Regions from separate parts of the Anaerotignum lactatifermentans genome, predicted to be linked through region 3. Evidence: riboswitches for the same ligand, from Rfam matches in the RefSeq annotation. Region 3 holds a riboswitch; each other region holds the start of a gene.
What was found. Region 3 has a riboswitch for thiamine pyrophosphate ahead of tenA (thiaminase II). Riboswitches for the same ligand answer to the same signal wherever they lie in the genome.

Region 1: linked by a shared signal. The riboswitch ahead of thiW (energy coupling factor transporter S component ThiW) and the one ahead of tenA (thiaminase II) in region 3 are both predicted to bind thiamine pyrophosphate.
Region 2: linked by a shared signal. The riboswitch ahead of thiS (sulfur carrier protein ThiS) and the one ahead of tenA (thiaminase II) in region 3 are both predicted to bind thiamine pyrophosphate.

The regions. Positions count from the first base shown of each region.
Region 1 is NZ_JADCKK010000060.1:8,077-11,171, reverse strand. Features, by position in the region: gene INF29_RS11970 (L-lactate dehydrogenase) at 1-710, shown strand, start outside; TPP riboswitch at 952-1,056, shown strand; gene thiW (energy coupling factor transporter S component ThiW) at 1,155-1,670, shown strand; partial or broken gene thiM (hydroxyethylthiazole kinase) at 1,686-2,507, shown strand; gene thiE (thiamine phosphate synthase) at 2,553-3,095, shown strand, end outside.
Region 2 is NZ_JADCKK010000009.1:35,735-38,829, reverse strand. Features, by position in the region: gene INF29_RS03890 (thiazole synthase) at 9-782, opposite strand; gene thiF (sulfur carrier protein ThiS adenylyltransferase ThiF) at 816-1,454, opposite strand; gene thiS (sulfur carrier protein ThiS) at 1,457-1,654, opposite strand; TPP riboswitch at 1,838-1,943, opposite strand; gene INF29_RS03875 (AAA family ATPase) at 2,084-3,001, shown strand; gene INF29_RS03870 (vWA domain-containing protein) at 3,001-3,095, shown strand, end outside.
Region 3 is NZ_JADCKK010000014.1:52,781-55,875, reverse strand. Features, by position in the region: gene INF29_RS05530 (threonine/serine exporter family protein) at 1-394, opposite strand, end outside; gene INF29_RS05525 (threonine/serine exporter family protein) at 413-1,171, opposite strand; TPP riboswitch at 1,372-1,478, shown strand; gene tenA (thiaminase II) at 1,550-2,209, shown strand; gene INF29_RS05515 (ABC transporter ATP-binding protein) at 2,231-2,986, shown strand; gene INF29_RS05510 (ABC transporter permease) at 2,983-3,095, shown strand, end outside.

The DNA.
Region 1 (3,095 bases), on a different contig from region 3:
GTGTGGGCACCATCATGGGCGAAGACCATAGCCGTCTGGCAGAACTGAAACATTCTGTGGAACTGGTCAACAGCTTTGTGGGCCGCATTGTGAAAGCCGGTTTTGACGGCATATTCATCGTTATCACAAATCCCTGCGACATCATCGCAAGACAGGTACAGAAACTTTCCGGCTTCCCGGCATCTCGTGTATTTGCCACAGGCACCGGGCTGGACAGCGCCAGACTTAGAACCGTACTGGCAAGAGAAACCGGCATTGACCATAAATCTCTGGTGGCTTATACCATGGGGGAACATGGCGATTCCCAGATGGTACCATGGTCCCATGTGACGGTCAATGGCAAACCGCTGGACCAGCTGGCAAAAGAAAATCCTAAATATCAAGTGGATAAAGAAGCTGTGCTCCATGAAACCATTGAAGGGGGCTGGGTCACCTTCGCTGGTAAAGGCGCCACAGAGTTTGGCATCTGCTCCACATTGGCACGACTGGTTTTCTGCGTATTCCACGACGAAAAAGCGGTTATGCCCGTCAGCACACAGCTGAATGGTCAGTATGGTCAGCATGACCTGTATATCAGCACTCCCTGCGTCATCGGCAAAGACGGCGTGGAAGAAGTGCTGGAATTAACATTAACACCGGAAGAAATGGCAGCATTTCAGCATTCCTGCGATGTAATTCGTACCAATATCGGTTACATCGAAGAAGCGTAATTGCCATTTTCTCAATACAACCTCCATTACAAAAGATAAAGCAAAGCAAAGAAACACAAAAGAAAAAAATTCAAAAAAGTACCAAAGAACAGCATGGAATATCTGCCATGCGAAAATCCAATGAAGTGGGCACTTTGCTGTATCTCCATACAGCAATTCCTCTTTCCAAAAGGCGGCATAGCCGCCTTTTTTATGCCCGTGGGGGACGTTGACAAGGGACAAAAACCGTACTATAATGACACCAGAATGCAAAGGGAGCTTCTAAGGGAGGCTGAGAGGAAGGATACTTCGACCTTTACACCTGATTTGGATAATGCCAACGGAGGGAATGCAGGGTGTCACAAATCACCAAAGAGCGTCAGAAACGAAGGATTTCCAAAAAGGAAATCCTTTTTTTGTTTGCGCTCCTTTCGTTGGGAAGAAGAAAAAAGGAGGCATCAACAAATGGGTGGCAATAAGGATAATCATGTGTTGAAAATGGTACTAACGGCAATATTCGCAGGCATGGGCTTTGCCCTGTCCTCTGTGGTATGGTTCCCCAATATGGCGCCGTTCCAGCACTTCATCAATGTATTGGCAGCGGTGTTCGTAGGACCTTACTGGGGATTTTTGGCAGCCCTCATCACCGGTATCCTGCGTATGATGACAGGGCGTACAGCACTGGCAGTCATTGGGGCAGTCATCGGCGCGTTCCTGTCCGGTTTCCTGTATCGGAAATCCGGTCATAAGCTGTATATGGCAGTCATTGGGGAAATCTTCGGCACCGGCATTTTGAGCGCATTTGCGGCATATCCGGTGATGAAATACATCTATGGCATGGACTTGCAGACCCCTTGGGTCTATGTGCCGGCATTCGTGCCTTCTTCCGCTATGGGTGCTTTTCTGGCCGTACTGGTCATCACCCTTTTGAAACGTTCCGGCATGTTCGCAAGAATGATGGAAAAACTCAACCGTAAATAAAGGAGGTTCGTTTTCATGAAAACAGATATTCTGGCGTCTTTTCCCGCTATGATGGCAAATGTAAGGGAAAAAGAACCCATTGTGCAGGCAATCACCAACTTCGTCACAGTCAATGACTGCGCCAATATCATTTTGGCAGCAGGAGCTTCTCCCACCATGGCACACGAAGTGGAGGAAGTGGCAGAAGTGGCTTCTGTGGTACAGTGTCTTGTGATGAATATGGGCACCATGGAGGACGTGGAAGCCATGCTGGTGGCAGGGAAAGCCGCTAACGAAGCAGGGGTTCCCGTGGTGCTGGACCCCGTTGCCGTAGGCGCTACCAGACTGCGTCGGGAAGGCGGCAAAAAGCTGCTGGAAAACGTGAAATTCTCCGTGATCCGCGGCAATACCTCCGAAATCAAACATCTGGCAGTGGGCACAGGTTCCACCCGTGGCGTTGACGCGGCAGAAGAAGATAAAATCACCGAGGACAACTACAAAGCCTTTGGTTATATGGCAAGAGAACTGGCGCGGAAAACAGGGGCAGTCATTGCCATTTCCGGCGTCATCGATATCATCGCTTCTGCTGACCGTGTCTTTGCCCTGAGAAACGGCGATGCCATGATGAGCCGCATCACTGGCAGCGGCTGTATGCTCACAGCCCTTTTGGGTGCCTTCTGCGGCGGCAATCCCGATCATATTCTGGAAGCCACCGTATGCGCCGTATCCCTTATGGGTGTCAGCGGTGAAATTGCCAGAGAAAAAACGGACGCACAGGGCGCAGGAACCCTCACATTCCGCACCCATCTGGTAGACCAGATCAGTTTGACAGACGCAGAAACATTACAGAAACGGACAAGACTGGAGGAATTGGAATTGGCAGAAAAAGCAACGAAAGAATCCATGAAAGTATACGCCATCACAGACCGTGCATGGCTGAACGGCAGAACACTCCATGATGTGACAGAAGAAGTGCTGGCAGCAGGGGCAACTTTCCTGCAGATTCGTGAAAAAGAACTGGATGAAGCAACATTCCTGGAAGAAGCCAAAGATTTGGCACAGCTGGCAAAGAAATATCATGTACCTTTTGTGGTAAACGATAACATCGACATTGCACTGGCTTGCGGGGCAGATGGTGTCCATGTGGGACAGAGCGACATTGTAGATAAAGATGTGAGAGCTATGATTGGTCCCGATAAGATTCTGGGCATTTCCGCAAACACTGTGGAAACAGCCGTAAAAGCGCAGGAAAGCGGCGCAGACTACATCGGTGTCGGTGCAGTGTTCCATACTGATACCAAAAAAGATGCCCAGTCCCTGACAAATGAGGAACTGCTGGCAATCTGCAAAGCTGTTACTATCCCTGTGGTTGCCATCGGCGGTATCAATGAAAATAACATCATGCAGCTCAAAGGCAGCGGTATCGACGGCGTTTCCGTGATCTCC
Region 2 (3,095 bases), on a different contig from region 3:
CTCACCTCTCAATCCTGCAAAAAGCCTGTCAGTGGAGAAGATGCACTAGCGCCTTTTTCCAGGGTTCTGCCAAGACCTGCCAGATAAGCGCTGCGTCCTGCTTCAATGGCTTTTTTGAATGCTTCTGCCATCAATTCCACATTTCCGGCGGTGGCGACAGCAGTGTTTGCCATGATGGCAGCAGCGCCCATTTCCATGGCTTCGCAAGCCTGAGAAGGTCTGCCGATCCCTGCGTCTACGATGATAGGCAGGCTCATTTCGTCAATGAGGATCTGAATAAATTCTTTGGTGCACAGACCTTTGTTGGAACCAATGGGGGCACCCAAAGGCATGATGCAGGCAGCACCGGCATTTTCCAGATCTCTTGCCACATTCAGATCGGGATACATGTAAGGCATTACGATAAAGCCGTCTTTTGCCAGCATTTCTGTGGCACGGATGGTTTCCTGGTTATCAGGCAGCAGATATTTGGAGTCACGCATGATTTCTACTTTGACAAAGTTCCCGCAGCCCAGTTCTCTGGAAAGTTTGGCAATGCGCACAGCTTCTTCCGCGTTTCTTGCGCCGGAAGTGTTGGGCAGCAGGGTAACGGTATCGGGAATATAGTCCAGAATGTTGGCCAGACCGCCTTCGTTGGCACGGCGTACAGCCAGTGTGATGATCTGTGCTTCTGCTTTTTCCACACAAGCCTTTACCAGATCCAGAGAAAACTTCCCGGAACCAAGGATGAAACGAGATGTAAATTCGTGTCCGCCTAAAATGAGTTTGTCATTGTTCTGCATGATAAAATTCCTTCTTTCTTCCAAAATCAGATATTATACGGTTTCTTCGCCCAGAAGCAGACGGGCGATCATATTGGATTCATGGGCAGCGCAGAGTGCGGCTCTGGGCGCCATGAGGCATTGTCCATGGGCAATATCGGTGGTTTCGTCGCCGCAGAGATAAAAATTGCTGCCAATCTTTCGGGTATGGATGGTGTTGCTGCTGCCGAAGCCTGCCATGCCGGAAGCACAGACCAGTTTTTTCTGGGGAAACCATTCCAGTATGCCGTTGACAAACATGGCTTTTGTTTCTGCGTTGTCAAAAGCTTCGCAGATGATGTCCGCATCGGCAAAAAGGGTTTTCAGATTTTCACTGGTTACCTTTACGCAGTCTGTGGTGATGTCCAGATAAGGATTGATCTGGAGCAGCTGTTCTTTCAGAGCATCTGTTTTATACATGCCCACATGGCGCAGCAGATATTGCTGGCGATTCAGATTGGTCAGGTCTACACGGTCAAAATCAATGAGGTGTAGATGTCCCACACCAAGGCGTGCCAGTGCGAAGGCAACATTGGAACCAAGTCCGCCTAGTCCTGCAATGGCAACATGCCCGGCATCCAGCTTTTCCTGATAGGCTGCTGTGTGGCGTTCCACCAATGCTTCATAGATTTCTTTTTTCGTAAATGGGTGCATGATCAGCCGCCTCCTACAAAACTGACAATTTCGATTTTATCGCCGTCATTGAGATATGTGGTGTCGTATTCGCTTTTAGGCAGGATTTCTCCGTTTTTTTCCACTGCGATATAAGTGCGGCGGTAGTTGTTTTCGTCAAGATACGCACCCAGAGTCATAGGTGCGGACAGGGTCAATGTTTTCCCGTTAATGGTGATCATTCAGAAGCCTCCTTTCCAGCAGCGACAAGAAAAAAGAGCTCACAAAGAAATACACCCGTGGTGGTGCACCCCTTCATGAACTCTTGTTCACTCTCAACGCTGCCAATATTCTGTTTCCGTAAAAAGTTCTGGCTTTGGTCTGTCTGTACGCAATAAAAATAGGGAGATGCAACGCATCTCCCGAAAATTCATTCTGTCGATTCCTACGTTGGCATTATCCAAATCAGGTGTAAGGGTCGAAGCAAAACTTCCTCTCAGCCCAATCCATTGAGCTCCCCTGTTTTCTTTTTACGAGAACAGTATATACACGGATTCTGAAAATGTCAACAGGCAAAATGACAAAAAGTATAAAATTTTCGGAAATATGCACATAACTTTACATGTTACAATGAGTCCATAACCAAAGAGGAGGAATTTTTTATGTGGCACATGGAAGAAGAATTACAGACAGAAGGGGTCAGCGTCAGCCTGCTGAAGGAAATCCAGAAGTTCCGCGAAAGTCATGAAGTGGATGCTTCTGTGGCAGGTCGTGTACCGGTGCCCCGTTTTTTATATTATGGCAAGGAAATCTGGGAAGAAGCGGCAGCAGCGTTGTTATGTGGGGAAAATTTGCTGCTGTCCGGTCCGAAGGCAACTGGCAAAAACGTATTGGCGGAAAATCTGGCAGCAGCATTCGGCAGACCGTCTTGGGATATTTCTTTTTATGTGAATGTGGATGCCGCTTCCCTCATTGGAACAGACACATTCCGGGATAATCAGGTAGTATTCCGTGAAGGACCCATCAGCCGCTGTGCCCATATGGGTGGTTTCGGCGTGCTGGATGAAATCAATATGGCGAAAAACGAGTCTTTGGCAGTGCTCCATGCAACATTGGACTTCCGTCGCTCCATTGATGTGCCGGGGTATGACAGAATTCCTCTGCATGAAGCGACCCGCTTCATTGCTACCATGAACTATGGCTATGCCGGTACCAGAGAACTGAATGAAGCGCTGGCGTCCCGTTTTGTAGTCATCAATATGCCGGTTATTTCCGAGGAAAACCTGCGGAAGCTGTTGAAACGGGAATTCCCTACACTGAAAGATAAATGGGCAGAACAGTTTGCCGCGTTGTTTCGAGAATTGGAAACAAAATGCGATAACGCAGAAATTTCCACAAAGGCTCTTGATCTGCGTGGGCTTATGGCATCCATTCATTTGATGGAAAAAGGTCTGAAAGCGGTTCGTGCACTGGAAATGGGTATCATCAACAAAGCATTCGATCCCTTTGAACGGCAGTTGGTGGCAGATGCCATTGCCGCAAGAATTCCGCAGGATCTGGACTATGGAAAGCTGTTTGGTGATCGCTGATGAAAAACAGAGAGATTGCGGAGCGTCGTGCCGTCAATCAGATTTGGAACGCCGCACAGGATTATTCCCTGCAGCCGGTGTATGTTGCCTTTGA
Region 3 (3,095 bases):
TGGCAATGGCGCCGGAGAGTTTGAACCCTGTCAGAGCATTGGAATAAGTGGAAAGGATATTGCCTTTGATGGCAGCCTGCATGGTGTTGTAAACGGCGGCACCAGGCACCAGTGACAGTACGCCGGGAATCTGGTACAGGATGGAAGGTTCCTGTCTATGGTAGGAAAGGAACCGCGCTGTGGCAGTGATTGCCATGGTAGCAATGAGGGTAGCCGTTGTGGCGCTTTCCGTATAGGAAAAGACAAGCATATATACAAACCAGGACAAAAAGCCATTGATGCCGCTGTAAAGCAGTTCCCTTCTGGGGGCGTTGCAGATGATGGAATAGCCCCAACTGCCTACAAAGGAAAAGGCTGCCTGAAATACAATCATTTTCAATGTGATGTCTGTCATAATAACCTCCTGCACATCTTAAAAATTGGGGAAGATACTCAAAGCCATAGCGACGCCGGCGGCGATGGCACAGGCAATGAGGAAGGCTTCCATCAGTTTGGCATTGCCGCTGATGAAGTTGCCCTCCAAAAGGTCACGGATACCTTTTGTCAGGGTAATGCCCGGCAGTATGGGCATGATGCTGCCGACGATCATCATATCGATCTGGGTGAAAGGCAGAATCAAATGGAACAGGCAGGCCAGTAACCCTGTCAGCAGACCGCCGGTGAAGGAACTGAAAAAGTAAGATGTTTTTCGTTTGCTCATGATATATGTCATAATGCCCAGAAGGGTGCCGATGATAAAGGCGGCGACGCCGTCCCAGAAGGTGCCGTTGTATACCATGGTCAGACCGCCGGACGTGAGGGCATAGCCCAAAATCCGCTGCCATGGCGCAAAAGACGGGGCGTAGTGGATTTCCAGCACTTTTTGTGTGGCTTCTTCCAAGGTGATTTTCCCAGCGACAAAAGAGCGGCTCATGTTGTTGACGGCACAGATTTTCTCAAAATTAACGGAGCGGTCACTCACCCCTCTTGCCATGGAAAGGGGCCCCTTTTCTTCACGGGGCAGGCTCACAATGAGCATGGTAGACAGCGCCAGGGCTTCTACGTGTTTTCGTCCGCTGACGGAAAGAATACGCAGCATGGTATCCTGTACGCGGTATGTTTCCGCGCCAGATGTCAGCATGATCTCACCGGCGTCCAGTGCCAGATTCAGCAGCTTGGTATCGTCGTCCATTACCTTTTACCTCCAAACATTGTAAATTTCGTTGTTGTCATACTAAGTGTATTCTTTTTTTGCAAAATGTAAAGGGAATTTTCTGTAAAATTATTTCGCCTGCGAACTATTTTTTTTGTGCGAAAGTGTGAAAAAAGGGATGGTGTATACAAAAAAGTCATTTACATTGCTTTTCTTTTGTACTATAATAAAGAAAATGAATACAAAGCTGGGGGTGCCGACGCTGAGCGGCTGAGAGGAATGCAGATTCCAACCCTTTGAACTTGATGTGGTTAGTACCATCGGAGGGAAGCAATACAAGATGATATGGAAATTATAAGATTCTTTCCTTCTAAGAGGGAAAGAATTTTTTTTGTGGAAAAAAGGAGGAACATGGACATGAAATTGACAGAACGTCTTTATAAAAGTGTGGAAGATATCTGGATGGGTTATTTAGACCAGCCTTTCGTAAAAGAACTGGCAGAAGGCACACTGGATGTGGAAAAATTCCGTTTTTACATGATTCAGGATTACCGTTATCTGCTGCAATATGCCAAAGTGTTCGCTTTCGGCGTTATCAAGACAGAAGACCCGGAACTGATGCGCCGCTTTGCCGGTATGGTGCATGACGTACTGGACGGGGAAATGAACGTACATAAGACTTACATGGCAAGACTGGGTATCACCGAAGAAGAAGTGGCAAAGACCCCTTCCGCTCTGACAAACCAGTCCTATACCTCCTATATGCTGGATGTGGCAAACAAAGGCGGCCCGCTGGAAATCCTCATGGCAGTGCTGGCTTGCGCATGGAGCTATCAGGTCATTGGGGAACACCATGTGAAGGTGCCCGGCGCTGTGGAACATCCTCTTTACGGCGAATGGGTACAGGGCTACAGCAGCAAGGAATATGCGGACAGCACCAAAGAAATCATTGACTGCGTAGACGCTCTGGGCGAAAACATCACTCCCGAACAGGAAGCATATCTGACTGATATTTTCGTAAAATGCAGCCGCTATGAAAAACTGTTCTGGGATATGGCTTATGCCATGGAGATGTAAAGAAGGAGAGCGAAAGAAGTTATGCTGCAATTTGAAAATGTATCCTTCCGTTATGCCGAAGACGACTTCGACATGATGCGGAATTTGAATTTTCAGGTGGAGGACAGGGAATTTGTGTCCATCATCGGCGCCAGCGGCTGCGGCAAAAGCACCATTTTCCGCCTTATCAACGGTCTGGAAAAGTTACAGCAGGGTCGGATACTGGTGGATGGCCGCCCGGTGCAGGAACTGAAAAACTACAGTGCTTTTATGCCTCAGAAAGACCTGCTTTTCCCTTGGCGCACCATTGAAAAGAATATCTGCCTGCCTATGGAACTGGCGAAAGTTCCCAAGGCGGAACAGGAAAAATGCTGCAAAGAAGTGCTGGAACAGGTGGGACTGTCTGAATACGCCAAAAAGTATCCCAAAGACCTGTCCGGCGGTATGAAGCAGAGGGTAGCCTTTGCCCGTACATTGCTGTCCGGCGCGGATATGCTGCTGTTGGACGAGCCTTTCAGCGCATTGGACTATCTGACCCGTGTGGATATGCAGGAATGGCTGCTGCATCAGTGGGAGCATTACCATAAGACCATATTGTTCATCACCCACGACGTAGAGGAAGCTATTTTCCTTTCCAAAACCATTTTTATCATTCAGGACAGACCTTTCTCCCAGATGGAACGGGTGGAAGTGCCCCTGTCTTATCCACGCAATCGTGAGGATTTGAAACGTCCTGATATTGTGGAACTGAAAGAAACCCTCATTGAAAAACTCAGAAGGAGCGTGATGAATCCATGAAAAAACATCTGCCTTCTGTGATTCTGGCTGTGGTTCTGCTGCTGCTGTGGCAGGGCATCGCTATGATTATTGACGCGGCTTATATCCTGCCGTCACCCACACAGATTTG